Regions from separate parts of the Loigolactobacillus backii genome, predicted to be linked through region 2. Evidence: a T-box and tRNA genes for the amino acid it is inferred to sense, from the RefSeq annotation. Region 2 holds a T-box; the other regions hold tRNA genes.

Region 1 (9,516 bases), 290 kb from region 2:
ATCGAAAACAAGAAAAGGCCAGGACTTTTGTCCCAGCCTTCCCAATCCTTTAAGTTAAATAATTTTGTATTAATCGCTGCTAAAATACATTTTCAAATTTAAAATCAGGTAAATTAAATTTGAAAATTATTTTTTTATAATCCTGCTAACATTTGTGCCTTTTTCAATTCTATTGCGCGAACCTTACGTGGCAAGAAACGTCGAATTTCATCTTCATTATACCCAACTTGTAACCGCCGATCGTCCATTATTATTGGTCGGCGCAACAGACCTGGGTATTTAGCAATCAGTGCAATTAATTGGCTTAACGATAACGTCATCAAATCTAAATGTAATTCTTGAAAGGCCTTAGATCGCGTTGAAATAATCTCTTCAGTTCCCCGCTCAGTCATACGTAAAATTGCCTTTATTTCAGCAGCTTCAAGTGGTTTAGCGAAAATATTACGTTCAGTAAATGGAATATCATGTCCCGCAAGCCATGTACGCGCCTTACGACAGGAAGTACAGCTTGGGGATGTATAAAGTGTTACCATTCTATTCGCCCCTTCATCAAAGTTCAATTTAGCCTTAATAGCTATTAATCGATCGTCTTCAATGAATAGTATAAGCGATTTCATTTTAAAAATCTACATCATATAAAATAAATATTTATTATTAATAATGACACATAATGCTTTAAAAAAAGGTAAAACTAAATTATTTTTTAATTTAAAACTACAAATTAATTTGAAGACCTTGTTCAGCACGAATAACCTGACAATCATTACCGGCCGCCACCTGAGTTTCGGTCAATAACTGTTTCAAATCAGTATCCTGGGGTAGATGACTGATTAATTGGTGTTTAACGCCAGCCGTCTTGGCCAACAAACCAGATTGGGCCGACGTCATATGCGCAATCTTTCCAGTTTTTGCCTGTAAAAAATTAGTATCCGTAATTAACCAGTCGGCACCCTTAGCAAATTCAGCAAATTCAGAAAAATAGGCCGTATCTGCCGTATAGACTAGTGTTGCGCCGGTTCTAATTTCAACGACTTTTACAGCATAAGCCGGTACTGGATGAATTGTTGGTAAGAAGGTTAATGAAAAAGGTCCTAAGTTTGTTGTTTGCCCGGCCGTGTAGCTTTCGCCGTGTGTAACCCCCGGTAAAGTTAATGAAGCAAAATGTAATGGATCGGCCGTATGTCCGTAAATTGGCAATTCGGCCTCACGTTTTTTTCCTTGATGTAACTGCCAATAATACTGCAGTACACCAACATCGGCAATGTGATCATGATGGTAATGGCTCAGGACCACCGCATCAAGTTGCAGTGGGTCCAAATGCTTTTGAAGGCTTAAAAGCGCACCACTACCGCAATCAAGTAATAGATTGTAGTCATTCGTTTGTAGTAAATAAGCGCTAGTTCCTACTCCTTTATAAGGGTAACCACCGTAAAATCCCAGTACAGTTAACTTCATAATAAATTCCTCCATTAAATAAATTTACTTTACCTCTATCTTACAACGTTCTATTTAGTAAGACAAAATACAAAGTGCTTGTATTTACTACACTAATTAAAGAGAATCACGTTATAATGTAAGTGGAGTAATTATTTATACTCGAGGAGGAATTATTATGTTAAAAAAAATTCAGGCAACATTTGGTTCACAGGATATCTTAACTAGCTATTTCGATCGTGAACCCCAACGAAATTTATTACTATTAAGACCAGCAGAATCGACTAATGATTTTCAGTTGCTTGACGTTTCGGACCAAAAAAACTTTTTTAACAGTCCAATTTCTTATTCTGTACGGCAACACTTAGGTAAACAAGAATTTAGTGGCTTCTTTAATTTTATGTATTTCACGTTTCCTTCTGAGGACGCCGTCAAAGTCTTTCAATCACAATTTGATCGTGTTGGCAATCAGGCAGCTGGCTTTATCGGCCTCAATGGACTATTCTTACTACGATTAGATGCACCGCAAATTCAATTTGTTGTTCTATCAATTTGGCAACGCGAAGCTGACTACTTTAATTGGCGCAATTCACAGGATTTTTCTCCCTTACTACCCTATTTGCAGGCCGGACCAAATATTCAACAATTTCACCAAACAACCTATACACTTGAACAAACAAACTAAGGCAAAGTCTTAGGTAAGAGTCTAGGAATAAAATCCTGAACTCTTTTTTTGTGACCTTAAACTCAAAAATTTATCCGCCTCAATTAGTAAATTTTACACATAATTAGTTAAGCGGCATTAACAAGGTGCTCATCCATTAACGACTTAATTAATTACGTATTTAGGTCCTTTATCACCTAACATTTTACAACATCAGGCGTAACAGTTCTGACTACAATTGTCGGCAGTACAAACATTAAATGTAATACCCAATGCCTGATCCTTTGAACCGATGCTTATTTATGCTTCAAACTCATAAGCATCAAATACTGCGCTATCAGTTCATATTCGATTGAATACCCACTTCTATAACGCCCTATTATAAATCATTAAAAATATCCGCTAATGGTGAACTTATAATTAACTAAGGTAAATCCATGCTAAAGTGTATAAAAACTTTCTAATATTGACGACCTACTAAATTTAGCAGAATATGGTTTTTACTTGTCGTATCAGCATTAATCAATACAGGCTCAACCTTTGATTTAGCGGCCGCTAAGATTAGTTTTACTTAAATGGTCTAAATTAATTTAATAAAACCAGATTTAATTTTTGAAATAAAAAAATAGACTAATATTTTTATTTCAAAAATATCAGTCTATTAACTATACCGGTGATCGGGGTCGAACCGATACTCCCGTGAAGGAACTGGATTTTGAATCCAGCGCGTCTGCCAATTCCGCCACACCGGCATATTAAGCCATTTTGTAGATTACCACTTAAAAGATAAAAGGCGGTAACCGGATTTGAACCGGTGATAGAGGTTTTGCAGACCTTTGCCTTACCACTTGGCTATACCGCCATCTTTAAGGAACAAATCCCATAAAAGCTAACTGGGATAGCTGGATTCGAACCAGCGCATGACAGAGTCAAAGTCTGTTGCCTTACCACTTGGCTATATCCCAATAAAACAAGGGCGGTAGGTGGGAATCGAACCCACGCGTGCCGGAGCCACAATCCGGTGCGTTAACCACTTCGCCACTACCGCCATAATGGCAGGGATAGTAGGAGTTGAACCCACATCAACGGTTTTGGAGACCGCTATTCTACCATTGAACTATATCCCTATTATAAAAAATGGAGGAGAGTGGATTCGAACCACCGAACCCGAAGGAGCGGATTTACAGTCCGCCGCGTTTAGCCACTTCGCTACTCCTCCATAAATGGCGCGGGACAGAATCGAACTGCCGACACATGGAGCTTCAATCCATTGCTCTACCGACTGAGCTACCGAGCCATTATGATAAACGGTCCCAACGGGACTCGAACCCGTGATCTCCTGCGTGACAGGCAGGCGTCATAACCAACTAGACCATGGAACCGTAGAAATGGAGATTACAGGGTTCGAACCTGTGACCCCCTGCTTGTAAGGCAGGTGCTCTCCCAGCTGAGCTAAACCTCCATTAAGTGACCCGTACGGGATTTGAACCCATGTTACCGCCGTGAAAGGGCGGTGTCTTAACCACTTGACCAACGGGCCGAGATCTCGTGACGGAGAGTAAGGGATTCGAACCCTTGATACAGGTTTGCGCCCGCATACATGATTTCCAATCATGCTCCTTCAGCCACTCGGACAACTCTCCACAGAAAAACTCCGGCTGTCGGGCTCGAACCAACGACAACCTAATTAACAGTCAGGTGCTCTACCAACTGAGCTAAGCCGGAATAAACAAATAGCATGGCAACGTCCTACCCTCGCAGGGGGTGCTCCCCCAACTACTCTCGGCGCTAAGAAGCTTAACTTCTGTGTTCGACATGGGAACAGGTGTATCCTTCCTGCCATTGTCACCACACCACTATCTGAGAACTTTGTGCTCTCAAAACTGGACCTTCTATTTTCTTTGACCTTTGAACACTACGCGGAAACATTGTTTCCGACTTGGTTAAGTCCTCGACCGATTAGTATTGGTCCGCTCCATGCCTCACGGCACTTCCACTTCCAACCTATCTACCTGATCATCTCTCAGGGGTCTTACTTCCATAAAGGAATGGGAAATCTAATCTTGCGGGGGGCTTCACACTTAGATGCTTTCAGCGTTTATCCCGGCCATACATAGCTACCCAGCGCTGCACCTGGCGGCACAACTGGTACACCAGCGGTATGTCCATTCCGGTCCTCTCGTACTAGGAACAGCTCCGCTCAAATTTCCTACGCCCGCGACGGATAGGGACCGAACTGTCTCACGACGTTCTGAACCCAGCTCGCGTACCGCTTTAATGGGCGAACAGCCCAACCCTTGGGACCAACTACAGCCCCAGGATGCGATGAGCCGACATCGAGGTGCCAAACCTCCCCGTCGATGTGGACTCTTGGGGGAGATAAGCCTGTTATCCCCAGGGTAGCTTTTATCCGTTGAGCGATGGCCCTTCCATACGGAACCACCGGATCACTAAGCCCGACTTTTGTCCCTGCTCGACTTGTTAGTCTCGCAGTCAAGCTCCCTTATGCCTTTACACGCTATGAATGATTTCCAACCATTCTGAGGGAACCTTTGGGCGCCTCCGTTACTCTTTAGGAGGCGACCGCCCCAGTCAAACTGCCCACCTGACACTGTCTCCCGCCACGCTAAGTGGCGCGGGTTAGAGTGGTCATACAGCAAGGGTAGTATCCCACCAATGCCTCCACCGAAACTAGCGTTCCGGCTTCAACGGCTCCTACCTATCCTGTACAAGCTGTACAAACACTCAATATCAAGCTACAGTAAAGCTCCATGGGGTCTTTCCGTCCTGTCGCGGGTAACCCGCATCTTCACGGGTAATATAATTTCACCGAGTCTCTCGTCGAGACAGTGCCCAGATCGTTACGCCTTTCGTGCGGGTCGGAACTTACCCGACAAGGAATTTCGCTACCTTAGGACCGTTATAGTTACGGCCGCCGTTTACTGGGGCTTCATTTCTGGGCTTCGCGCCGAAGCGCTAACTCATCCACTTAACCTTCCAGCACCGGGCAGGCGTCAGCCCCTATACGTCATCTTACGATTTAGCAGAGACCTGTGTTTTTGATAAACAGTCGCCTGGGCCTATTCACTGCGGCTGATCGTTAGATCAGCACCCCTTCTTCCGAAGTTACGGGGTTATTTTGCCGAGTTCCTTAACGAGAGTTCTCTCGCTCACCTGAGGATTCTCTCCTCGACTACCTGTGTCGGTTTGCGGTACGGGTAGTTTATTTCTCACTAGAAGCTTTTCTTGGCAGTGTGACATCAGGAACTTCGTTACTTAAATTTCACTCCCCATCACAACTTGTCCGTAAAAGTTCAAGCCTTTAACTCAAACTAAGACTTATTGCTTGGACGCACATTTCCAATCGTGCGTATTCCTTAGCCTCCTGCGTCCCTCCATTGTTCAAACAAAATAAACTAGTACAGGAATCTCAACCTGTTATCCATCGCTTACGCCTCGCGGCCTCAGCTTAGGTCCCGACTAACCCTGGGAGGACGAGCCTTCCCCAGGAAACCTTAGTCATTCGGTGGATCAGATTCTCACTGATCTTTCGCTACTCATACCGGCATTCTCACTTCTAAGCGCTCCAGTCGTCCTTACGATCGACCTTCAACGCCCTTAGAACGCTCTCCTACCACGATCACTAACGTGATCATCCACAGTTTCGGTATTATGTTTAGCCCCGGTACATTTTCGGCGCAGGGTCACTCGACTAGTGAGCTATTACGCACTCTTTAAATGGTGGCTGCTTCTGAGCCAACATCCTAGTTGTCTATGCAACCCCACATCCTTTTCCACTTAACATAAATTTAGGGACCTTAACTGGTGGTCTGGGCTGTTTCCCTTTCGACTACGGATCTTATCACTCATAGTCTGACTCCCGGATAGAACATCAATGGCATTCGGAGTTTATCTGAATTCAGTAACCCAAGACGGGCCCCTAGTCCAAACAGTGGCTCTACCTCCATGATGCTTAACTCCGAGGCTAGCCCTAAAGCTATTTCGGAGAGAACCAGCTATCTCCAAGTTCGTTTGGAATTTCACCGCTACCCACACCTCATCTCAGCATTTTTCAACATACACGAGTTCGGTCCTCCAGTGTGTTTTACCACACCTTCAACCTGGACATGGGTAGGTCACCTGGTTTCGGGTCTACGTCTACTTACTAAAGCGCCCGTTTCAGACTCGCTTTCGCTACGGCTCCAGTTTTTCACTTTAACCTCGCAAGCAAACGTAACTCGCCGGTTCATTCTACAAAAGGCACGCCATCATCCATTAACGGACTCTGACTACTTGTAGGCACACGGTTTCAGGAACTGTTTCACTCCCCTTCCGGGGTTCTTTTCACCTTTCCCTCACGGTACTGGTCCACTATCGGTCACTAGGTAGTATTTAGCCTTGGGAGATGGTCCTCCCAGATTCCGACGGAATTTCACGTGTTCCGCCGTACTCAGGATCCTGAACAGAGGGTTAGCAGTTTGGTCTACGGGATTTTCACCCTCTTTGACGCAGCGTTCCAACTGCTTCGACTACCACTAACTTTGGTAACTCTAATGTTCAGTCCTACAACCCCACTGAGCAAGCTCAATGGTTTGGGCTGTTCCCCGTTCGCTCGCCGCTACTTAGGGAATCGATTTTTCTTTCTGTTCCTGCGGGTACTGAGATGTTTCAGTTCCCCACGTTTACCTCTAAGCTGCTATGTATTCACAACTTAGTAACCAGCGACTAAGCTGGCTGGGTTCCCCCATTCGGAAATCTCCGGATCAAAGCTTACGTACAGCTCCCCGAAGCATATCGGTGTTAGTACCGTCCTTCATCGGCTCCTAGTGCCAAGGCATCCACCGTGCGCCCTTGTTAACTTAACCTATTCAATACCTACGGTATTGTGGTTTTGAGTTTTAGCGATTAAAAAAGCTTTCTTAAAAAACTCATTTAAAACGCAGTGTTCTCGGTTTTTAAACAAAGAAAATAGAATATCCAGTTTTCAAAGTACAAAGTTTTTGAGAGTAAACCTCTCAAAACTAAACAAAGTTTCAACAAATCGTGTAGGTTTCCGTAATATTTTCCTTAGAAAGGAGGTGATCCAGCCGCAGGTTCTCCTACGGCTACCTTGTTACGACTTCACCCCAATCATCTGTCCCACCTTAGACGGTTAGCTCCTCATAGAGGTTACCCCACCGGCTTCGGGTGTTACAAACTCTCATGGTGTGACGGGCGGTGTGTACAAGGCCCGGGAACGTATTCACCGCGGCGTGCTGATCCGCGATTACTAGCGATTCCGACTTCATGTAGGCGAGTTGCAGCCTACAATCCGAACTGAGATTGGCTTTAAGAGATTAGCTTACCCTCGCGGGTTCGCAACTCGTTGTACCAACCATTGTAGCACGTGTGTAGCCCAGGTCATAAGGGGCATGCTGATTTGACGTCATCCCCACCTTCCTCCGGTTTGTCACCGGCAGTCTCACTAGAGTGCCCAACTTAATGCTGGCAACTAGTCATAAGGGTTGCGCTCGTTGCGGGACTTAACCCAACATCTCACGACACGAGCTGACGACAACCATGCACCACCTGTCACTTTGTCCCCGAAGGGAAAGCTGTATCTCTACAGTGGTCAAAGGATGTCAAGACCTGGTAAGGTTCTTCGCGTAGCTTCGAATTAAACCACATGCTCCACCGCTTGTGCGGGCCCCCGTCAATTCCTTTGAGTTTCAACCTTGCGGTCGTACTCCCCAGGCGGAATGCTTAATGCGTTAGCTGCAGCACTGAAGGGCGGAAACCCTCCAACACTTAGCATTCATCGTTTACGGTATGGACTACCAGGGTATCTAATCCTGTTCGCTCCCCATACTTTCGAGCCTCAGCGTCAGTTACAGACCAGAGAGCCGCCTTCGCCACTGGTGTTCTTCCATATATCTACGCATTTCACCGCTACACATGGAGTTCCACTCTCCTCTTCTGCACTCAAGTTTCCCAGTTTCTAATGCACTTCTTCGGTTAAGCCGAAGGCTTTCACATCAGACTTAAAAAACCGCCTGCGCTCGCTTTACGCCCAATAAATCCGGACAACGCTTGCCACCTACGTATTACCGCGGCTGCTGGCACGTAGTTAGCCGTGGCTTTCTGGTCGGATACCGTCATAGGACTAACAGTTACTCTAGTCCCTGTTCTTCTCCAACAACAGAGTTTTACGATCCGAAAACCTTCTTCACTCACGCGGCGTTGCTCCATCAGACTTTCGTCCATTGTGGAAGATTCCCTACTGCTGCCTCCCGTAGGAGTTTGGGCCGTGTCTCAGTCCCAATGTGGCCGATTACCCTCTCAGGTCGGCTACGTATCATCGCCTTGGTAGGCCGTTATCCCACCAACTAGCTAATACGCCGCGGGTCCATCCAAAAGTGATAGCCGAAACCATCTTTCATTAAGTGACCATGTGGTCACTTAAATTATGCGGTATTAGCATCTGTTTCCAAATGTTATCCCCCACTTTTGGGTAGGTTACCCACGTGTTACTCACCCGTCCGCCACTCACATCAATTAACTTCCACTGCAAGCAGCTTCTGTTAATATCTGTGCGTTCGACTTGCATGTATTAGGCACGCCGCCAGCGTTCGTCCTGAGCCAGGATCAAACTCTCATATAAAATGAAAATTGATTGCTCAATTGATTTTGTTGCTAGCGAGTTATAATTCAAATTGAATTGACTTCGCAAATGTTTGCTTCTTCCAACCGGTCCGAAGAACGGTTAAAAAAAGACCCTACACATTTGATTTGTCGAAACTTTGTTCAGTTTTCAAAGGTCTACTTCGTTGGATCATTGTCAGCGACAACTCAATCAGTATAGCAGATTAAGCGGATGCTTGTCAAGCAGTAATTTGAATTTTTATTCAATCAATATTCAAGCTTGCTTAACGCGACAACTTTTACAGTTTAGCAAGAATCTAATTTGTTGTCAAGAACTTCTTTAACCTGATTAATTGGTCAATCCGGTTAATCGCTGACAACAAATAATACTATACCAACATTGCACTACATCGTCAACAGAAATCTCGAAATTTAATGAGATATTTTCTATACCCGAACATTCCCAAAGCATTAAGCTTAATAATGATGGATTAATACTCACAATATCAGGGCCAATCAGCCGAATATTCAGCCAAAAATCGTTTAATTATACAATCCCATATCTACCTTAATTTTCTTGAACTTGATCGTAAACAAAAAAGGCTGGGACAAAAGTCCCTGGCCTCTTCTTGTTTCCGATCATTATTCTAGAACGTGCGCCAAAAGTCTGAGTTCGTATGCCTAACTACAACTAATCCAACAGCTATAGGGACGGTTATTGGATTAGCTTACGTTACGCAGTGAACCCAAAACTGACTTTTGCCCCACCTTTTTTTACTTACTAGACTTCAATTCTG
Region 2 (9,516 bases):
AAGTAGCCGCGCTAGTTTGTAAGAGTTGTTCTCGCGGTCTAACTTCTAATTCTGTTTGTACTAACACTCGATCACGCTCCTTCTACAAAGGTAAAGTACGCAATCTTAGTGATTTATTTTTTCAAGGTAATCTTTTACCGCACCTAAATTAGGTAACACTGCTAGGGCTTGTTGCCGCATTTCATCAGTTGGTTGAATTAAATCAGGAACAATCAAACAATTAATGTTTGCCGCCTTAGCCGCTAACAATCCATTCGGTGAATCTTCCAAGATCAAAACTTGTTCTTTAGGAAGTGCTAATTCAGTTTGGGCCCGCAAAAATAAATCTGGTGCAGGTTTGCCAGCTTTAACTTTATCAACGGAAACAATCTTTGAAAAGCGATCACTAATGCCACCAGCAACTAAAAACTCAGTAATTTTAGATTTAAAGTTACTGGAGGCAATAATTTTAGCAATTCTCTGTTGATCCAAATAATCAAGTAAGTCATCTAGACCTGGTTTTTTCTTTAAATGTCCTGTGCGAACTAATTCATTTATTCTTTGATACGTTAACTCCATAAAACGTTCGGTCTGTTCTTTGCCGCCAAAGGCCTCATCAAAAAACGCCATCATGTCATCATCCGACGCTCCGATAAACCGCTGGTAATAATCATCAGGAAATGGTAACTTCATTTCCTTGGCCGCTTCAATATTTGCTTGGTTATAGAGCTTTTCCGAATCAAACATTAGACCATCCATATCAAAAATAATTCCGTGAACTACCATAATAACCTCCCTTAAGCCTTAAAGTACTGGCGAACTTCTGAAACAAAATACAGTGAGCCAGTCAATAAAATAACGTCCTCCGTGGATGATTGTTGAACTACCGCTTGAAAGGCCTCCTGCCAGTGTTCAAAAATCGGTATTTTTTTGGCACTATCCGCAGCCAATTCAGCCACGCTTTCAACTCTTGCACCTTGAAATTGCGTTAAAACAAGGTGAACGTTTGGTAGTCCTTCCAACAATTTAAGCATCGTTACCGTATCTTTATCTTTTAACGCAGCAAAAATCAAATAAATTTCTTGCTGTGTAAAATCCTGCCGTAAAGTTGCAGCTAGGGCACGCACTGCAGGTTCATTGTGAGCACCATCTAAAATAATTAACGGTTCATCATTAATTTTTTCCAAACGGCCGGCCCAGATCGATTTAGCCAACCCGTGACGCACACTACGTTCAGTCACTTTTAAACTAGTTTCTTTAGCAAAAATCAAAAATGCGGCAATTGCCACTGCTGCATTATCAATTTGATAATCACCTAGCATTGGCAACACTAAATTTTTGATTACTTGTTGATCGCTAATAAAGTCAAAGGATTCCGCCCAGGTTGGTAGTGTGTTGCGATTAATTGCTTTAAAGTCACCACCCAAACAACTTATGGGGCTGGCCAAACTAGCTGCTTTTTGCTTAATAACTGCCAACGGTTCGGCCGCAATATCACCAACAACGACTGGCCGCCGTTCTTTTATAATCCCAGCCTTATGCTTAGCAATTTTGGGAAGTGTATCGCCCAGCAACGCCATGTGGTCATAACCAATTGTTGTAATCACTGAAACAATTGGTGTAACAACATTAGTTGCATCCGTCAGACCGCCGATACCAACTTCGATAATCGCAACATCGGGTTGTTTTTCAGCAAAATAAACTAGCATTAATAGCGTAATAAACTCAAATTCGGTGATTTGATTGGTTGGATCAACGGCATCTAGTTCAGTTATTTTAGGACCAACCAAATTAACCAAATCTAAAAGTGCTTTATCACTAATTGGTTGACCGTTGAGACTGATTCGTTCATTAAAACGCATTAGAAATGGTGATGTAAAAGTTCCAACCGTTAATCCTTGTTCCTCTAAAAGACAACGTAAATCATTAACAACTGACCCTTTACCGTTTGTTCCGGCAACGTGGATCACTCGTAGTTTTTTTTCAGGATGCTGAAAGGCGGCCACAGCACGTTTAATCCGCTTTAGGCTGCCTTCTTTATGCATTTTTGGTCGATTGTGAATTATGGTTAAGGCGGCTTCGTATGTTTCTGCGTACATTATTTTGGCTCCTCTAATTCCGAATTAAGTTTAGTTTAACACGCGGCCGGGGCAAAAGTCCTAGCCGCTTACTATTTCCGAGCATCACTTTAAAACGCGCACCAAAGGTCTGGGTTCACGTACCTTCCAATAACCACAGTACGATTACTGGACTGGTCTACGTTACGCAGTAAACTAAAAGCCGACCTTTGCCTCACTCCCTCATAAATTTAACAGCAGTTAGCCGCAAAAATAATTGAAGGTTATTTTGAAAAACATAAAAAGCCGCAGATGAAATGTTAATTTTATCTTCGACTTTAAATTAGGATCATTATTTGTTTGCTTTCAATTCATTAATTCGCTCATTAGTTGCAGTTAACTTATTCAAATAGTCTGCACGTTTTTCTCGTTGTTCATTAACAACTTTTTCGGGAGCACTTTGAACGAAACGCTCATTACCTAATTTCTTATCAGCCCGATCAACTTCGGCCTGTAATTTTTTGGCCTCACCTTGTAATCGAACAATTTCTTGATCAAGATCGATTAATTCTGCAAGTGGCACGTAGATTTCGGCGCCAGTTATAACCGCAGACATTGCTAACTTAGGCGATTTAACGTCATCCCCAATTTGTAATTCCTTTGGATGAACAAAACGCTCAATATACTCACGGTTGGCCTGATAAGTTTGTTCCGTGGCCTTATCGGTGGTCTTAATTAAGACATCGATTGGGCTGGATAATGGTGCATTCACTTCTGAACGGATATTTCGAACCGATCGGATTAAATCAATTAACCGTGACATTTCACTAACGGCCGCCTCATCAGCCAAATCAGCGTGTTCCACTGGATAGGCCGCAGTGACAATTGACTCACCATCATGTGGCATGTTCTGCCATAATTCTTCAGTCACAAATGGCATGATTGGGTGCATTAATTTTAAGGTTTGGTCGAGAACATAAGCAAGTGCGTGCCGTTTAGCAGATTTAGCTGTCTCGTCAGTACCGTAAAGAACTTCCTTACTCATCTCAATATACCAATCACAAAGATCGTTCCAAATAAAGTTGTACAACAAACGACCAGCCTCACCAAAATCAAAATCGTCAAATAGTCGTGTCACATCTTTAATGGTTGAATTTAGCCGGCTTAAAATCCAGCGGTCAGCCAAATCACGATCAGCCTTATCCGGCAAACTTGGCACAGTCATCTCACCAAGGTTCATGATTACAAAACGACTTGCATTCCAAATCTTATTAATGAAGTTCCAGGCCGCGTCCATTTTGTCGTAAGAAAAACGAATATCCTGGCCTGGTGTTGATCCAGTGGTTAAGAACCAGCGTAAGGCGTCCGCACCATACTTCTCGATAACTTCCATTGGATCAATCCCATTACCTAATGATTTACTCATCTTGCGACCTTGTTCATCACGAATGAGGCCATGAATCAAAACATTTTTAAATGGCCGTTGACCAGTAAATTCGAGACTTTGGAAAATCATCCGGGAAACCCAGAAAAAGATAATGTCGTAGCCGGTCACTAAAGTACTAGTTGGAAAATAACGTTTAAAATCGGCGGCATCTGTATCCGGCCAGCCCATCGTTGAAAATGGCCATAAAGCACTACTAAACCAGGTATCTAAAACATCGGAATCTTGTTCCCAATTTTCAGCATCTTCTGGTGCTTCCATCCCAACGTACGTTTCACCAGTTTGCTTATTATACCAGGCCGGAATTCGGTGGCCCCACCATAATTGGCGGGAGATGACCCAATCGTGAACGTTATCCATCCACTGAGTGAAGGTATGTTCAAATCGTTCGGGAACAAAATTAACTTTCTGATCACTGGCCTGATTCTTGAGAGCTGCTTCAGCTAATGGTTTCATTTTAACAAACCACTGCGTGGACAAACGAGCCTCAACTTGAACACCAGTCCGTTCTGAATGACCAACACTATGAACAATTGGGTCAATTTTTAACATGTAGTCTTGATCCTTTAGATCGGCCACCATTGCCTTGCGCGCTTCAAAGCGATCCATGCCTTCATACTTGCCAGCATTTTCATTCATACTGGCATCTTCGTTCATCGTATTAATTCGTTTTAAATCATGCCGATTACCAACCAAGAAATCATTAGGATCATGCGCCGGTGTGATTTTAACCATCCCAGTTCCAAAATCCATATCAACGTATTGATCAGCAATAATTGGAATGTGCCGACCTTGTAATGGCAAAACAACTTCGCGACCAACCAAATCCTTGTACCGTTCATCTTTAGGATTTACAGCAACCGCAGTATCACCAAACATTGTTTCTGGACGTGTGGTTGCAATTTCAATGTAGTGTTTGCCAGCAAAAGTGTACTCAGGGTCAACAAATGGGTACTTAACGTGGTAAAAGGCCCCTTGATCATCCTTATGGATAACTTCAATATCGGATAACGCAGTTCGCGCCTGAGGATCCCAATTGATGATGTATTCCCCACGATAAATTAGGCCCTTTTTATATAAATTAACAAAGACCTTACGAACGGCCTTGGATAAACCGTCATCCAGCGTGAAACGTTCCCGGGAATAATCCACGGAAATTCCTAACTTGGCCCACTGTTGGTGGATAATATCACCATATTCATGAACCCAGTTCCACACTTCTTTAATAAACTTTTCCCGTCCAAGATCGTAACGGGTGATACCCTTTTCACGTAAATGGGCCTCTACTTTAGCCTGTGTCGCAATCCCGGCGTGATCCATTCCTGGTAACCAAAGCACATCATAGCCTTGCATCCGCTTTTGGCGAATAATCATATCCTGCAAAGTTGTATCCCAAGCGTGACCAAGATGTAGCTTTCCCGTCACATTTGGCGGTGGAATGACAATTGAGTAAGGTTTTGCATCTGGATTGCCAGATGGTTTAAATAAATCTTCGCTGAGCCATTCATCGTACCGACCGGGCTCAACTTGTTGTGGATCATACTTCGTTGACATTTCTTTTTTATCAGCCAAATCCATCATCTCCTCGATAATTAAAAACTCAAACAAAAAAGCATTCATCCTAATTAATAGGACGAATGCTTAAATTCGCGGTACCACCTAAATTGCGCTATTGCGCCACTTCATCACGTTAACGAACTACTTGTCCGGCTAGACCTACTCACTTCAGTCTAACAGCTCACAAGTTACCTTCACGTTTAAGTGGGTAAAGTTCTCTCAGCCAATGAACTTTATCTCTTAGCCCCAAATTTAGACGTTACTTTCTTGCTCAATGCTTTGATGTTACTGTAGCAAAAATTAATGAGCAGGTCAATAGCCATAAGTCTGAGTTGGAAAACTATTTTGATTCGTATTCCATAATCAAATTAGGCCAATCGCATTTAAAAAGCGACTTTCTGTGCTTATTCACATACTTGCCTAAAGTAAATCAGCAATTTCTGCCTGATCTTGTTCCAAGAAATGCTGATCAGGTCTGATTTCACTAGTTTTAATTCCGGCAATTGATTCCGCCATCAAGCCTTCAACATCGATTAATTTCTCATAGTTTCTCGTTTTTTCCATGTTAGGGTGTGTCTTTGGTGCCGGTGGTGCAAAGATTGTACAGCAATCCTCAAACGGCATAACTGACAAATCAAAAGTGTCAATGTCCTCAGCAATCTTAATAATCTCATTTTTGTCCATTGAAATAACGGGCCGTAAAATTGGTGTTGTTGTCACATCATTAATTGCGGCCATACTTTGCATTGTTTGCGAGGCCACTTGACCTAATGACTCACCATTAAAGATGGCCAGGCCATGGTGCATTTCACGAATTTTGTCCGTAATCCGCAACATCATTCGCCGCTGAATGGTCATCAAATAACCTTCGGGCACCTTATTCTTGATTTCTTCTTGAATCTTAGTAAACGGTACCTCAATAAACTGAATACTTCCTGCATAAGGAGCAATTTTAGCGGTTAGTTCTTTTGCTTTGGCCAACGCCTTTTCACTTGTATATGGTGGGCTAAAGAAGTGGACCATTTGTAAATCAACACCGCGCTTCATTGCTAAGTAACCTGCAACTGGTGAATCAATCCCCCCAGATAGCATTAACATACCACGACCGGCCGTTCCAACCGGTAAACCACCGGCACCAAGAATTGTTTGACTTGAAAGGTAAATACCATCAAGTCGAACTTCAACGCGCAAGGTAATATCTGGTTTATGCATTTGCACGGTTAATTCAGGAATTGCGTTTAAAATAATGTCACCTAAATCAGCATTAATTTCGTTGGTATCCATTTCAAAATTATGGTCAGCCCGGCGCGTGTTAACCTTAAACGTCGCACCTTGCTGTACTTGTTCTTTTAACATGGCAATCGCCGTCTGGCGAACAGCATTCATATCACGTTCAACACGAATCGTTGGTGAATAATTTTGAATACCAAAGACTAAACCCAATTTTGCCATAACTGCCTGACTATCTTCACCATTCAAAATGATGTGTAGCCGATCACGTTTGGCGTGAATTTGTAATGCCGGAAATGCCTGAAGTGCCTTCATCGTGTTACCAAATAACCGATTAATGAAATCACGGCGGTTTTTACCTTTGGTGGACAACTCGCCATAACGAACCATGATCTCTGTATATTGCATAATGTTCTTCCTTTCAGACTTTTAAGAATTTATAATTTCAAAACGATGATAGATTTGGTCAAAGGCCTTAATAAACGCGTCGGCCTCCGCCATTGTATTATTTTCATCCAAACTAACCCGAACAGCGCTGGTTGCAATCTTTTCTGGGACGTGCATTGCGGCCAATGTGCCGGAAATGGCGCCGGTTTTTGATGCGCAAGCGCTTGTCGTTGATAAATAAATATCATGATCCTCAAAAGCATGAACAACGGTTTCGCCACGAACTCCCTCAATCCCAAAACAAAGAATGTGTGGGGCAAAATCCTGTGCATCTTCTGAAAAAAGCGTCACTTTCGGTAACTGCTTAACGTGCTGATAAATTTTTTCCTTAATCGCACGTTGTTGGACCACCTTTGCCGCCTCATTAGTTAGTAACAGGCGTAAGGCCTTTGCCATTCCAGCAATTGCCGGTAAATTTTCGGTGCCACTTCGCCAATTATTCTCTTGACCACCACCAGTTAGTAATGGTGCAATCATGCGGCCTTTCTTGGCGTAAATAAAACCAGTTCCCCGCGGACCATGAAATTTATGTGCCGAAAAAGTTAAGAAATCAATCCGCGGCGTTTGCAATAATGCTTCTAGCCCTTTGCCAATTGATTGCACGGCGTCAACATGAAAATGAACATTAGGGTAATCCTCCAAAATTGTGGCCGCTTCTTTAATTGGTTGAATGCTGCCAATTTCGTTATTAACTGCCATTATTGACACTAAAATAGTATCAGAACGAATAGCAGCTTTTAAATCAGCTGGATTAATAAAGCCCCTTTTATCTACTGGTAAATAGGTAACTTCAAAACCTAATTTTTCTAATTGCGCCATTGAATTTTTAATGGCCGGATGTTCAATCTCAGTTGTAATTAAATGCTTACCAAATTGATGCTTTTCAATTGCAGTTCCTTTAACAACCCAATTGTCACCTTCAGTACCACCACTAGTGAAATATATTTCATCTGGCCTAACTTTCATTAAACTAGCGATTTGTTTACGCGATTGGGTCAGTAAATTATCAGCCTTATTGCCAATGGCATGCAAACTTGATGGATTGCCGAAAAAATCTTCACTTACGGTTTGATAAGTTTTTAAAACTTCCGGTGCAGCCGCCGTTGTTGCACTATTATCAAAATATATCATGTTGCCACTCTTCCTTTTTAACAAAATTCTTTCCCATTATAGCAGAATTAACCTAAAGCACAACGGCTAACTAAAAATAAGTAATTCATTAAGGCACTTATCCGCAGTGATAAATGGGCAATTAAAATATGAGATAAAGAATAAATTGATGAGTCCCACTCAAAAATTATTCCTTATCCCACATTATTTAATCTAATAAATCGTCCTGTTTGCTACTGTAATAACTATCTTCAACTTTCTTGTAGCTACCAGGCTCAACTTTTTCTAACTCAGTTGCAATCGTCTCCAAGGCCTGCTTGTACTCATACTGCTGATTAAAAATCTGAAATGCTTGGTCACCCGCCTGAGCAACTTCGGCATGACTATGGCGGTAACGATTTGAATATTGTAAAAGTTGTTCCGTAAGTAGTGCACTATCGATCAAATCGTTAGTTTCTTCTTTTAATTTATTAAGATCCTCTTGCGTTGCAATTAATTGTTTTGTAATATCATCTAAATTGATTTTGACCTGATTAAGGTCATCGGCCAATTGATTTATTTCATCCGTTACAACAAAGAAAAAGTCTAAGTATGGTTTTGCTAACCCAGGCAAACGTAATTTTTCAACTTGCCGTTTAATATTTCTAATTTCAAATTCAAAGGACTGTAAACTTTTTTGAGCTTCCTGCTCTCCTTTACGTAATCCCTGAACACTGGTATTAATCGACTTTTGTTTCTCTTCAATGTTAGTTAGAACCGTAAAGGCATTTTTGAAGTCATCCGCAACCATTGAGTAAACGGCCTTATGATCGGAAATTTTTTGACTATTTTCAGCAAAATTGACCTCAATCTCATCAATTTGCTTCTTTAGTTCTTCTGCGTCAGTAATTTCATTGTGGGTTAAATGATAACTTTGATCCAAATGATCCAATTCAATTAGTAATGCGTGGCTCTGCCGTTTGGCGTGCATTATAAATTCTTCTAAATCGGCTTGATCTTTCTCCACTTGCTGCCGCGCGGACATTTCGGCCTCAATTACATCATAAAGGTGATCAATTCGTTGTTCAATTGCCTTATTACCGGCCTCAATCTTAGTTAAATCTAAGGTCGCAAAATCATCATTCGTTGCACTGATATCATGATCTAGCTGATCCAATTCATCGGGAATATTAATATCATAAAAAGCGTAACGCTGTTGGGCAAGCTGTTCGTAACCATTTCTTAATTCGCGAAGCTGATCGGGAAATTCTGTCTTGATCTCTTTATAGCGCGGGGGAATACGAGTCATTAAATCATTAAGCTCAGTCGTATCTTTGTCTAGTTGTTTCAAAACGCCCTCAGCCTCAACATGATCGCCATGCTTGGCTAATTTAGCAAACTTATTATGTGCATTTTCCAAATAACTTAATTTAGCTTCCAACTGTTCGGTCGCCGTTCCAAACGCAAAACTCTTGGTTAACAATTGTTTGCGTAATTTTTGGTAAGTTGCCTCAAGCGTCTTTTCTTGCTCTTGATTCTTTTCTTGGCGCTTCTTTAATTGTTGGAAACCTGCTAAGATTTCATTAAGTTGCTGCCGCAGATCATCAAGCTCTTGTTTCAAACCATTAATTAATTTTTGTGCCTCAAAAAAGTGGTAGTGATTATTGGCCGTTTCAGCAGCCAATAATTTCTGATCCATTTTTGCAATCGAAT
Region 3 (9,516 bases), 570 kb from region 2:
CTTGAACCATCGACCTCACGCTTATCAGGCGTGCGCTCTAACCAGCTGAGCTATAGGCCCATATAATGAATAGTTAATTATCAGACAAAGCGGGTGACGAGAATCGGACTCGCGACAACAGCTTGGAAGGCTGTGGTTTTACCACTAAACTACACCCGCATAATTATTAACTATAAGATGGCGCGGGACAGAATCGAACTGCCGACACATGGAGCTTCAATCCATTGCTCTACCGACTGAGCTACCGAGCCATTACGGTCCCAACGGGACTCGAACCCGTGATCTCCTGCGTGACAGGCAGGCGTCATAACCAACTAGACCATGGAACCAATTGCGGGAGCAGGGTTTGAACCTGCGACCTTCGGGTTATGAGCCCGACGAGCTACCAGACTGCTCCATCCCGCGATAATATAAAATGGTTTTACAACATCCACCATAGATGGACCTTGTAGGACTCGAACCTACGACCGGACGGTTATGAGCCGTCTGCTCTAACCAACTGAGCTAAAGGTCCAAGCACTAAAACCTATCGCGGCAAAGGGAATCGAACCCCCGACCTCCCGGGTATGAACCGGACGCTCTAACCTGCTGAGCTACACCGCGATAAACTATCAATCGGGAAAACAGGATTCGAACCTGCGACCCCTTGGTCCCAAACCAAGTGCTCTACCAAGCTGAGCTATTTCCCGAAAAATGCACCCAGTAGGAGTCGAACCTACAACCTTCTGATTCGTAGTCAGACACTCTATCCAATTGCGCTATGGGTGCAAATATTTATTTAATGCCGAGGACCGGAATCGAACCGGTACGGTGATTACTCACCGCAGGATTTTAAGTCCTGTGCGTCTGCCAGTTCCGCCACCCCGGCAAGGTTGAAAAACTCGGAACTAAGCGGAAGACGGGATTCGAACCCGCGACCCCCACCATGGCAAGGTGATGTTCTACCACTGAACTACTTCCGCATAACAATAAAAATGCCGACTAGACGATTCGAACGCCCGACCCTCTGATTACAAATCAGATGCTCTACCAACTGAGCTAAGTCGGCATACTACTTACTTCATACAACTGCGGGTGAAGGGACTCGAACCCCCACGCCTCGCGGCGCTAGATCCTAAATCTAGTGCGTCTGCCAATTCCGCCACACCCGCAAAAACTGGCAATGAGCCGTAACAGGTTCGAACTGTTGACCCTCTGATTAAAAGTCAGATGCTCTACCGACTGAGCTAACGGCTCAAATGGAGATTACAGGGTTCGAACCTGTGACCCCCTGCTTGTAAGGCAGGTGCTCTCCCAGCTGAGCTAAACCTCCAAATGAAATAGCATGGCAACGTCCTACCCTCGCAGGGGGTGCTCCCCCAACTACTCTCGGCGCTAAGAAGCTTAACTTCTGTGTTCGACATGGGAACAGGTGTATCCTTCCTGCCATTGTCACCACACCACTATCTGAGAACTTTGTGCTCTCAAAACTGGACCTTCTATTTTCTTTGACCTTTGAACACTACGCGGAAACAGTTGTTTCCGACTTGGTTAAGTCCTCGACCGATTAGTATTGGTCCGCTCCATGCCTCACGGCACTTCCACTTCCAACCTATCTACCTGATCATCTCTCAGGGGTCTTACTTCCATAAAGGAATGGGAAATCTAATCTTGCGGGGGGCTTCACACTTAGATGCTTTCAGCGTTTATCCCGGCCATACATAGCTACCCAGCGCTGCACCTGGCGGCACAACTGGTACACCAGCGGTATGTCCATTCCGGTCCTCTCGTACTAGGAACAGCTCCGCTCAAATTTCCTACGCCCGCGACGGATAGGGACCGAACTGTCTCACGACGTTCTGAACCCAGCTCGCGTACCGCTTTAATGGGCGAACAGCCCAACCCTTGGGACCAACTACAGCCCCAGGATGCGATGAGCCGACATCGAGGTGCCAAACCTCCCCGTCGATGTGGACTCTTGGGGGAGATAAGCCTGTTATCCCCAGGGTAGCTTTTATCCGTTGAGCGATGGCCCTTCCATACGGAACCACCGGATCACTAAGCCCGACTTTCGTCCCTGCTCGACTTGTTAGTCTCGCAGTCAAGCTCCCTTATGCCTTTACACGCTATGAATGATTTCCAACCATTCTGAGGGAACCTTTGGGCGCCTCCGTTACTCTTTAGGAGGCGACCGCCCCAGTCAAACTGCCCACCTGACACTGTCTCCCGCCACGCTAAGTGGCGCGGGTTAGAGTGGTCATACAGCAAGGGTAGTATCCCACCAATGCCTCCACCGAAACTAGCGTTCCGGCTTCAACGGCTCCTACCTATCCTGTACAAGCTGTACAAACACTCAATATCAAGCTACAGTAAAGCTCCATGGGGTCTTTCCGTCCTGTCGCGGGTAACCCGCATCTTCACGGGTAATATAATTTCACCGAGTCTCTCGTCGAGACAGTGCCCAGATCGTTACGCCTTTCGTGCGGGTCGGAACTTACCCGACAAGGAATTTCGCTACCTTAGGACCGTTATAGTTACGGCCGCCGTTTACTGGGGCTTCATTTCTGGGCTTCGCGCCGAAGCGCTAACTCATCCACTTAACCTTCCAGCACCGGGCAGGCGTCAGCCCCTATACGTCATCTTACGATTTAGCAGAGACCTGTGTTTTTGATAAACAGTCGCCTGGGCCTATTCACTGCGGCTGATCGTTAGATCAGCACCCCTTCTTCCGAAGTTACGGGGTTATTTTGCCGAGTTCCTTAACGAGAGTTCTCTCGCTCACCTGAGGATTCTCTCCTCGACTACCTGTGTCGGTTTGCGGTACGGGTAGTTTATTTCTCACTAGAAGCTTTTCTTGGCAGTGTGACATCAGGAACTTCGTTACTTAAATTTCACTCCCCATCACAACTTGTCCGTAAAAGTTCAAGCCTTTAACTCAAACTAAGACTTATTGCTTGGACGCACATTTCCAATCGTGCGTATTCCTTAGCCTCCTGCGTCCCTCCATCGTTCAAACAAAATAAACTAGTACAGGAATCTCAACCTGTTATCCATCGCTTACGCCTCGCGGCCTCAGCTTAGGTCCCGACTAACCCTGGGAGGACGAGCCTTCCCCAGGAAACCTTAGTCATTCGGTGGATCAGATTCTCACTGATCTTTCGCTACTCATACCGGCATTCTCACTTCTAAGCGCTCCAGTCGTCCTTACGATCGACCTTCAACGCCCTTAGAACGCTCTCCTACCACGATCACTAACGTGATCATCCACAGTTTCGGTATTATGTTTAGCCCCGGTACATTTTCGGCGCAGGGTCACTCGACTAGTGAGCTATTACGCACTCTTTAAATGGTGGCTGCTTCTGAGCCAACATCCTAGTTGTCTATGCAACCCCACATCCTTTTCCACTTAACATAAATTTAGGGACCTTAACTGGTGGTCTGGGCTGTTTCCCTTTCGACTACGGATCTTATCACTCATAGTCTGACTCCCGGATAGAACATCAATGGCATTCGGAGTTTATCTGAATTCAGTAACCCAAGACGGGCCCCTAGTCCAAACAGTGGCTCTACCTCCATGATGCTTAACTCCGAGGCTAGCCCTAAAGCTATTTCGGAGAGAACCAGCTATCTCCAAGTTCGTTTGGAATTTCACCGCTACCCACACCTCATCTCAGCATTTTTCAACATACACGAGTTCGGTCCTCCAGTGTGTTTTACCACACCTTCAACCTGGACATGGGTAGGTCACCTGGTTTCGGGTCTACGTCTACTTACTAAAGCGCCCGTTTCAGACTCGCTTTCGCTACGGCTCCAGTTTTTCACTTTAACCTCGCAAGCAAACGTAACTCGCCGGTTCATTCTACAAAAGGCACGCCATCATCCATTAACGGACTCTGACTACTTGTAGGCACACGGTTTCAGGAACTGTTTCACTCCCCTTCCGGGGTTCTTTTCACCTTTCCCTCACGGTACTGGTCCACTATCGGTCACTAGGTAGTATTTAGCCTTGGGAGATGGTCCTCCCAGATTCCGACGGAATTTCACGTGTTCCGCCGTACTCAGGATCCTGAACAGAGGGTTAGCAGTTTAGTCTACGGGATTTTCACCCTCTTTGACGCAGCGTTCCAACTGCTTCGACTACCACTAACTTTGGTAACTCTAATGTTCAGTCCTACAACCCCACTGAGCAAGCTCAATGGTTTGGGCTGTTCCCCGTTCGCTCGCCGCTACTTAGGGAATCGATTTTTCTTTCCGTTCCTGCGGGTACTGAGATGTTTCAGTTCCCCACGTTTACCTCTAAGCTGCTATGTATTCACAACTTAGTAACCAGCGACTAAGCTGGCTGGGTTCCCCCATTCGGAAATCTCCGGATCAAAGCTTACGTACAGCTCCCCGAAGCATATCGGTGTTAGTACCGTCCTTCATCGGCTCCTAGTGCCAAGGCATCCACCGTGCGCCCTTGTTAACTTAACCTATTCAATACCTACGGTATTGTGGTTTTGAGTTTTAGCGATTAAAAAAACTTTCTTAAAAAACTCATTTAAAACGCAGTGTTCTCGGTTTTTAAACAAAGAAAATAGAATATCCAGTTTTCAAAGTACAAAGTTTTAACAGCAAAGCTGTTAAATGGAGGATAACGGGATCGAACCGATGACCTCCTGCGTGCAAAGCAGGCGCTCTCCCATCTGAGCTAATCCCCCATATTAATTAGAAATGGGCCTAAATGGACTTGAACCATCGACCTCACGCTTATCAGGCGTGCGCTCTAACCAGCTGAGCTATAGGCCCAAACAGCGTCTAATTAATCTATGTTGTGAGAAGTAAACCTCTCAAAACTAAACAAAGTTTCAACAAATCGTGTAGGTTTCCGTAATATTTTCCTTAGAAAGGAGGTGATCCAGCCGCAGGTTCTCCTACGGCTACCTTGTTACGACTTCACCCCAATCATCTGTCCCACCTTAGACGGTTAGCTCCTCATAGAGGTTACCCCACCGGCTTCGGGTGTTACAAACTCTCATGGTGTGACGGGCGGTGTGTACAAGGCCCGGGAACGTATTCACCGCGGCGTGCTGATCCGCGATTACTAGCGATTCCGACTTCATGTAGGCGAGTTGCAGCCTACAATCCGAACTGAGATTGGCTTTAAGAGATTAGCTTACCCTCGCGGGTTCGCAACTCGTTGTACCAACCATTGTAGCACGTGTGTAGCCCAGGTCATAAGGGGCATGCTGATTTGACGTCATCCCCACCTTCCTCCGGTTTGTCACCGGCAGTCTCACTAGAGTGCCCAACTTAATGCTGGCAACTAGTCATAAGGGTTGCGCTCGTTGCGGGACTTAACCCAACATCTCACGACACGAGCTGACGACAACCATGCACCACCTGTCACTTTGTCCCCGAAGGGAAAGCTGTATCTCTACAGTGGTCAAAGGATGTCAAGACCTGGTAAGGTTCTTCGCGTAGCTTCGAATTAAACCACATGCTCCACCGCTTGTGCGGGCCCCCGTCAATTCCTTTGAGTTTCAACCTTGCGGTCGTACTCCCCAGGCGGAATGCTTAATGCGTTAGCTGCAGCACTGAAGGGCGGAAACCCTCCAACACTTAGCATTCATCGTTTACGGTATGGACTACCAGGGTATCTAATCCTGTTCGCTCCCCATACTTTCGAGCCTCAGCGTCAGTTACAGACCAGAGAGCCGCCTTCGCCACTGGTGTTCTTCCATATATCTACGCATTTCACCGCTACACATGGAGTTCCACTCTCCTCTTCTGCACTCAAGTTTCCCAGTTTCTAATGCACTTCTTCGGTTAAGCCGAAGGCTTTCACATCAGACTTAAAAAACCGCCTGCGCTCGCTTTACGCCCAATAAATCCGGACAACGCTTGCCACCTACGTATTACCGCGGCTGCTGGCACGTAGTTAGCCGTGGCTTTCTGGTTGGATACCGTCATAGGACTAACAGTTACTCTAGTCCCTGTTCTTCTCCAACAACAGAGTTTTACGATCCGAAAACCTTCTTCACTCACGCGGCGTTGCTCCATCAGACTTTCGTCCATTGTGGAAGATTCCCTACTGCTGCCTCCCGTAGGAGTTTGGGCCGTGTCTCAGTCCCAATGTGGCCGATTACCCTCTCAGGTCGGCTACGTATCATCGCCTTGGTAGGCCGTTATCCCACCAACTAGCTAATACGCCGCGGGTCCATCCAAAAGTGATAGCCGAAACCATCTTTCATTAAGTGACCATGTGGTCACTTAAATTATGCGGTATTAGCATCTGTTTCCAAATGTTATCCCCCACTTTTGGGTAGGTTACCCACGTGTTACTCACCCGTCCGCCACTCACATCAATTAACTTCCACTGCAAGCAGCTTCTGTTGATATCTGTGCGTTCGACTTGCATGTATTAGGCACGCCGCCAGCGTTCGTCCTGAGCCAGGATCAAACTCTCATATAAAATGAAAATTGATTGCTCAATTGATTTTGTTGCTAGCGAGTTATAATTCAAATTGAATTGACTTCGCAAATGTTTGCTTCTTCCAACCGGTCCGAAGAACGGTTAAAAAAAGACCCTACACATTTGATTTGTCGAAACTTTGTTCAGTTTTCAAAGGTCTACTTCATTGAATCATTGTCAGCGACAACTCAATCAGTATAGCAGATTAAGCGGTTGCTTGTCAAGTAGCAATTTGAATTTTTATTCAATCAATATTCAAGTTTGCTTAACGCGACAACTTTTACAGTTTAGCAAGAATCTAATTCGTTGTCAATAGTTTTCTTAAATACTTAACCAGAAGAAACTGCATTGGCAACAACAAATACTATACCAACATTCATAAAGTGCGTCAAGATAAATCGTAATTTTATTTTTAAAAAAATAGGTTGCCGGATAAACTTACATTTATTAAGTTACAGAAATACTACTTTTCTAACCTTTTTTATTAAAATATGGAACGCCCCGAATATCAATTCGCTTCAATAAACCGTGCAGTTCTCGCGGTGCCTTAAATTGATAACCTTGTGTCTGAAAGACTTTCGCATAGTGATCCATAGTCTTGGTTGAAATTTTTCCCCATTCAAAAATAAATAAAGATAATTTTTTTTGATCAACTTCGACGTTGCTTAACTCGCTTAGACGTAAATCACTGACATCAACCTTTAATTTTGTTTTCAATACCTCCAAAATATTGGCAAGTGGCGTTTTTTGTTCATCAAAATCAGTTAATAATAATTTAAATTGGTCCTCGTGATCTTTAGTTACTAAAAATTCCGGCGCCCCTAATCCATCAAACACCATTATTGTGCCCGCAATTTTTTGCATCTTTATTCCCTCTTACTTTATTACTAGATTTTTTAGTGCATCTGTAATCCAACCTGATAAATTTGCCGCAATTGGCGTAAATCCAATTTTATCATCGCGACTTGTCCAATAATGCTTACGTCGAAATTTAGAGGAAACTTCTGCGTGCTTTTCTAGTGTTCGCATTGATAAACTTATTTTTTGAGTGAATTCGTCAATATCTAAGACTTGAACCTGAACTTTGTCACCAACCTTTAGAAGCGATTTAATATCCTTAACGTAGCCATGCTGGCATTCGGAAATGTGAATTAGTCCCTGAACCTTGTCATCCAAAGCAATAAAAGCACCATAGGGTTGAATTCCGGTCACACAACCAGTAACGACATCCCCAATTTTATAAGTCATTCTAATCACCCCTTTTCGTCTCATTCAAGGTTATATTATAACGAAGCCAATTTATCGGTGCAACTACTGGCCTTAAAAGTATTACTAGCAGATAGATCAATTTTTATTAAATTTTCAAACTAAAAATTAATACCTGCTAGTCACTCATGGAATTTAAAGTCCTTATAACCTTTCCGTAAATAAGATTCGCTATTCAAACACTGCAAAATAATGAGGCCCAGTTACTAACTTCAATTAATTCTAAATTACTGGCCGGAAAACTCAGAAAATCCAACAATTATTACTACTGGAGATTGCGAATATAGATTTTTCACACTAGTAATTGTTTAAGTGTATTAACTAGCTACATTGAGAACCTGAATTTCTGCACCACATAATCATCTACTGACACGAATGAACGAATTGTTAATTTAGAATCAAAATCCCATCAGCCTAAATTAATCCGCAAAAAATCTTTTTACTGCCCAGCTCGTTGAAAGAAATTTCTACATTCGACCGATCATTAACTAACAATTGAAGATACAATTATTGGAACACTTAATCCAATAAGGGAGAGTTGTGAAATAATTCTATGCACATAATTTGAATGGCCAAATAAAAAAGACGGTAAAGAATGGACCAAAAATCGGTTTTGGGTTTCTGGATTAGACGCAGTTAGGCACGTGAACCCAGATCTTTGGCGCTCGTTCTAGAGAAACAATAAAAGGCTCGGACCCTTGTCCCAGCCTCTACCGTTCTTATTTTTTACAACCAGTATTTAAATCCGGAAAAAGTACGTTCGGTCCTTTTCTAAAAACAGATAGCGCTTACTTTCTAATATACGCACACACCAATCAGAAAAAGTTGACCTATTTGTACTGCAATGTACTAATTTAATTAAATTACCAATACAATAACGGAAAAATACTCAGCTACTACTCGAAAAATACGGGAAAATTATTTTGACCAGTATTTCTAATTTAGGCTAACTTACTCAAAAAGAACGGTCACTTAACTCACCAGCACTATTAACAAATATTGTTTCGTTGCTCATTCTAAATAGATAACGTCCCAAGTAACAACGACCATTGTGATTATTGCAAACAATCAATCATAGTTACAGCGTAATAATTGAATAGCTAATGTGCCAAACATTGAGAAGATTACTGTCCCCGACCGCAATTCGGATCCTGCCGTATCCTACCAATTGTCAGCGGCAGTAGAAACAAGCGTGGTCTTCCATTTGCAACAGCATTTTTTCACTTTTCTAAATATTCCCTAGACTTCCTCAATTTTGACACTTGTCATAACAACATCCTCATTGGGCTTATCTTGGGCATCACTGGCAACCTGACTGATCTTTTTAACAATTGGCATGCCAGAAATCACTTGACCAAAAACCGTGTGGTGAAAATCAAGCCATGGTGTACCGCCTTGCTTATACACCGCAATCACTTCTTCTGGATAATTAGCGGCTTGCATTTGTTGGATCATTTGTGCTGGTACATTTTCGTTGGACACAATAAAGAACTGACTGCCATTTGTGTTGGGACCGGCATTGGCCATGGACAACGCACCATTAAGGTTGAAAAGCTCTTGCGTAAATTCATCCGCAAAGGGTCCACCAAATGAGCTTTCACCACCAGTACCTGTTCCAGTTGGATCCCCACCTTGAATCATAAAATCTGGAATCACTCGGTGAAAAATAATGCCATCGTAATAGCCTTGATTAGCCAAAGTTACAAAATTTTCAACGGTCTTAGGTGCTTGTTCTGGAAATAATTGAACCGTAATTACCCCTAAAGTTGTTGTAATTACTGCTTTAGGTCCTTGCGCATTTTCTAAATCTAATTGTG

The links. A T-box is a leader RNA that pairs with one kind of tRNA and senses whether it is charged. The one in region 2 lies ahead of AYR53_RS10560 (valine--tRNA ligase), so its partner is inferred to be a tRNA-Val.
Region 1: it has a tRNA-Val gene. The T-box ahead of AYR53_RS10560 (valine--tRNA ligase) is inferred to sense a tRNA for this amino acid. The anticodon was not compared.
Region 3: it has a tRNA-Val gene. The T-box ahead of AYR53_RS10560 (valine--tRNA ligase) is inferred to sense a tRNA for this amino acid. The anticodon was not compared.

The regions. Positions count from the first base shown of each region.
Region 1 covers NZ_CP014873.1:2,603,098-2,612,613, forward strand. The annotation lists gene AYR53_RS11955 (Spx/MgsR family RNA polymerase-binding regulatory protein) at 135-533, opposite strand; gene AYR53_RS11960 (MBL fold metallo-hydrolase) at 715-1,455, opposite strand; gene AYR53_RS11965 (antibiotic biosynthesis monooxygenase family protein) at 1,613-2,119, shown strand; tRNA gene AYR53_RS11970 (tRNA-Leu) at 2,767-2,850, opposite strand; tRNA gene AYR53_RS11975 (tRNA-Cys) at 2,890-2,960, opposite strand; tRNA gene AYR53_RS11980 (tRNA-Gln) at 2,992-3,063, opposite strand; tRNA gene AYR53_RS11985 (tRNA-His) at 3,074-3,146, opposite strand; tRNA gene AYR53_RS11990 (tRNA-Trp) at 3,152-3,225, opposite strand; tRNA gene AYR53_RS11995 (tRNA-Tyr) at 3,237-3,317, opposite strand; tRNA gene AYR53_RS12000 (tRNA-Phe) at 3,323-3,395, opposite strand; tRNA gene AYR53_RS12005 (tRNA-Asp) at 3,407-3,480, opposite strand; tRNA gene AYR53_RS12010 (tRNA-Val) at 3,488-3,560, opposite strand; tRNA gene AYR53_RS12015 (tRNA-Glu) at 3,567-3,638, opposite strand; tRNA gene AYR53_RS12020 (tRNA-Ser) at 3,651-3,741, opposite strand; tRNA gene AYR53_RS12025 (tRNA-Asn) at 3,751-3,823, opposite strand; rRNA gene rrf (5S ribosomal RNA) at 3,835-3,951, opposite strand; rRNA gene AYR53_RS12035 (23S ribosomal RNA) at 4,038-6,963, opposite strand; rRNA gene AYR53_RS12040 (16S ribosomal RNA) at 7,170-8,738, opposite strand; gene AYR53_RS12045 (LTA synthase family protein) at 9,494-9,516, opposite strand, start outside.
Region 2 covers NZ_CP014873.1:2,312,671-2,322,186, forward strand. The annotation lists gene radC (RadC family protein) at 1-67, opposite strand, end outside; gene AYR53_RS10550 (HAD family hydrolase) at 106-765, opposite strand; gene AYR53_RS10555 (bifunctional folylpolyglutamate synthase/dihydrofolate synthase) at 777-2,078, opposite strand; gene AYR53_RS10560 (valine--tRNA ligase) at 2,389-5,058, opposite strand; T-box leader at 5,107-5,321, opposite strand; gene thiI (tRNA uracil 4-sulfurtransferase ThiI) at 5,458-6,675, opposite strand; gene AYR53_RS10570 (cysteine desulfurase family protein) at 6,697-7,845, opposite strand; gene ezrA (septation ring formation regulator EzrA) at 8,033-9,516, opposite strand, start outside.
Region 3 covers NZ_CP014873.1:1,744,173-1,753,688, reverse strand. The annotation lists tRNA gene AYR53_RS07875 (tRNA-Ile) at 1-60, opposite strand, end outside; tRNA gene AYR53_RS07870 (tRNA-Gly) at 89-159, opposite strand; tRNA gene AYR53_RS07865 (tRNA-Phe) at 179-251, opposite strand; tRNA gene AYR53_RS07860 (tRNA-Asp) at 256-329, opposite strand; tRNA gene AYR53_RS07855 (tRNA-Met) at 332-405, opposite strand; tRNA gene AYR53_RS07850 (tRNA-Ile) at 441-514, opposite strand; tRNA gene AYR53_RS07845 (tRNA-Met) at 530-603, opposite strand; tRNA gene AYR53_RS07840 (tRNA-Pro) at 616-689, opposite strand; tRNA gene AYR53_RS07835 (tRNA-Arg) at 695-768, opposite strand; tRNA gene AYR53_RS07830 (tRNA-Leu) at 783-868, opposite strand; tRNA gene AYR53_RS07825 (tRNA-Gly) at 891-962, opposite strand; tRNA gene AYR53_RS07820 (tRNA-Thr) at 976-1,048, opposite strand; tRNA gene AYR53_RS07815 (tRNA-Leu) at 1,070-1,151, opposite strand; tRNA gene AYR53_RS07810 (tRNA-Lys) at 1,164-1,236, opposite strand; tRNA gene AYR53_RS07805 (tRNA-Val) at 1,240-1,312, opposite strand; rRNA gene rrf (5S ribosomal RNA) at 1,323-1,439, opposite strand; rRNA gene AYR53_RS07795 (23S ribosomal RNA) at 1,527-4,452, opposite strand; tRNA gene AYR53_RS07790 (tRNA-Ala) at 4,607-4,679, opposite strand; tRNA gene AYR53_RS07785 (tRNA-Ile) at 4,694-4,767, opposite strand; rRNA gene AYR53_RS07780 (16S ribosomal RNA) at 4,865-6,433, opposite strand; gene AYR53_RS07775 (hypothetical protein) at 6,905-7,297, opposite strand; gene AYR53_RS07770 (CvfD/Ygs/GSP13 family RNA-binding post-transcriptional regulator) at 7,310-7,681, opposite strand; gene AYR53_RS07765 (peptidylprolyl isomerase) at 8,939-9,516, opposite strand, start outside.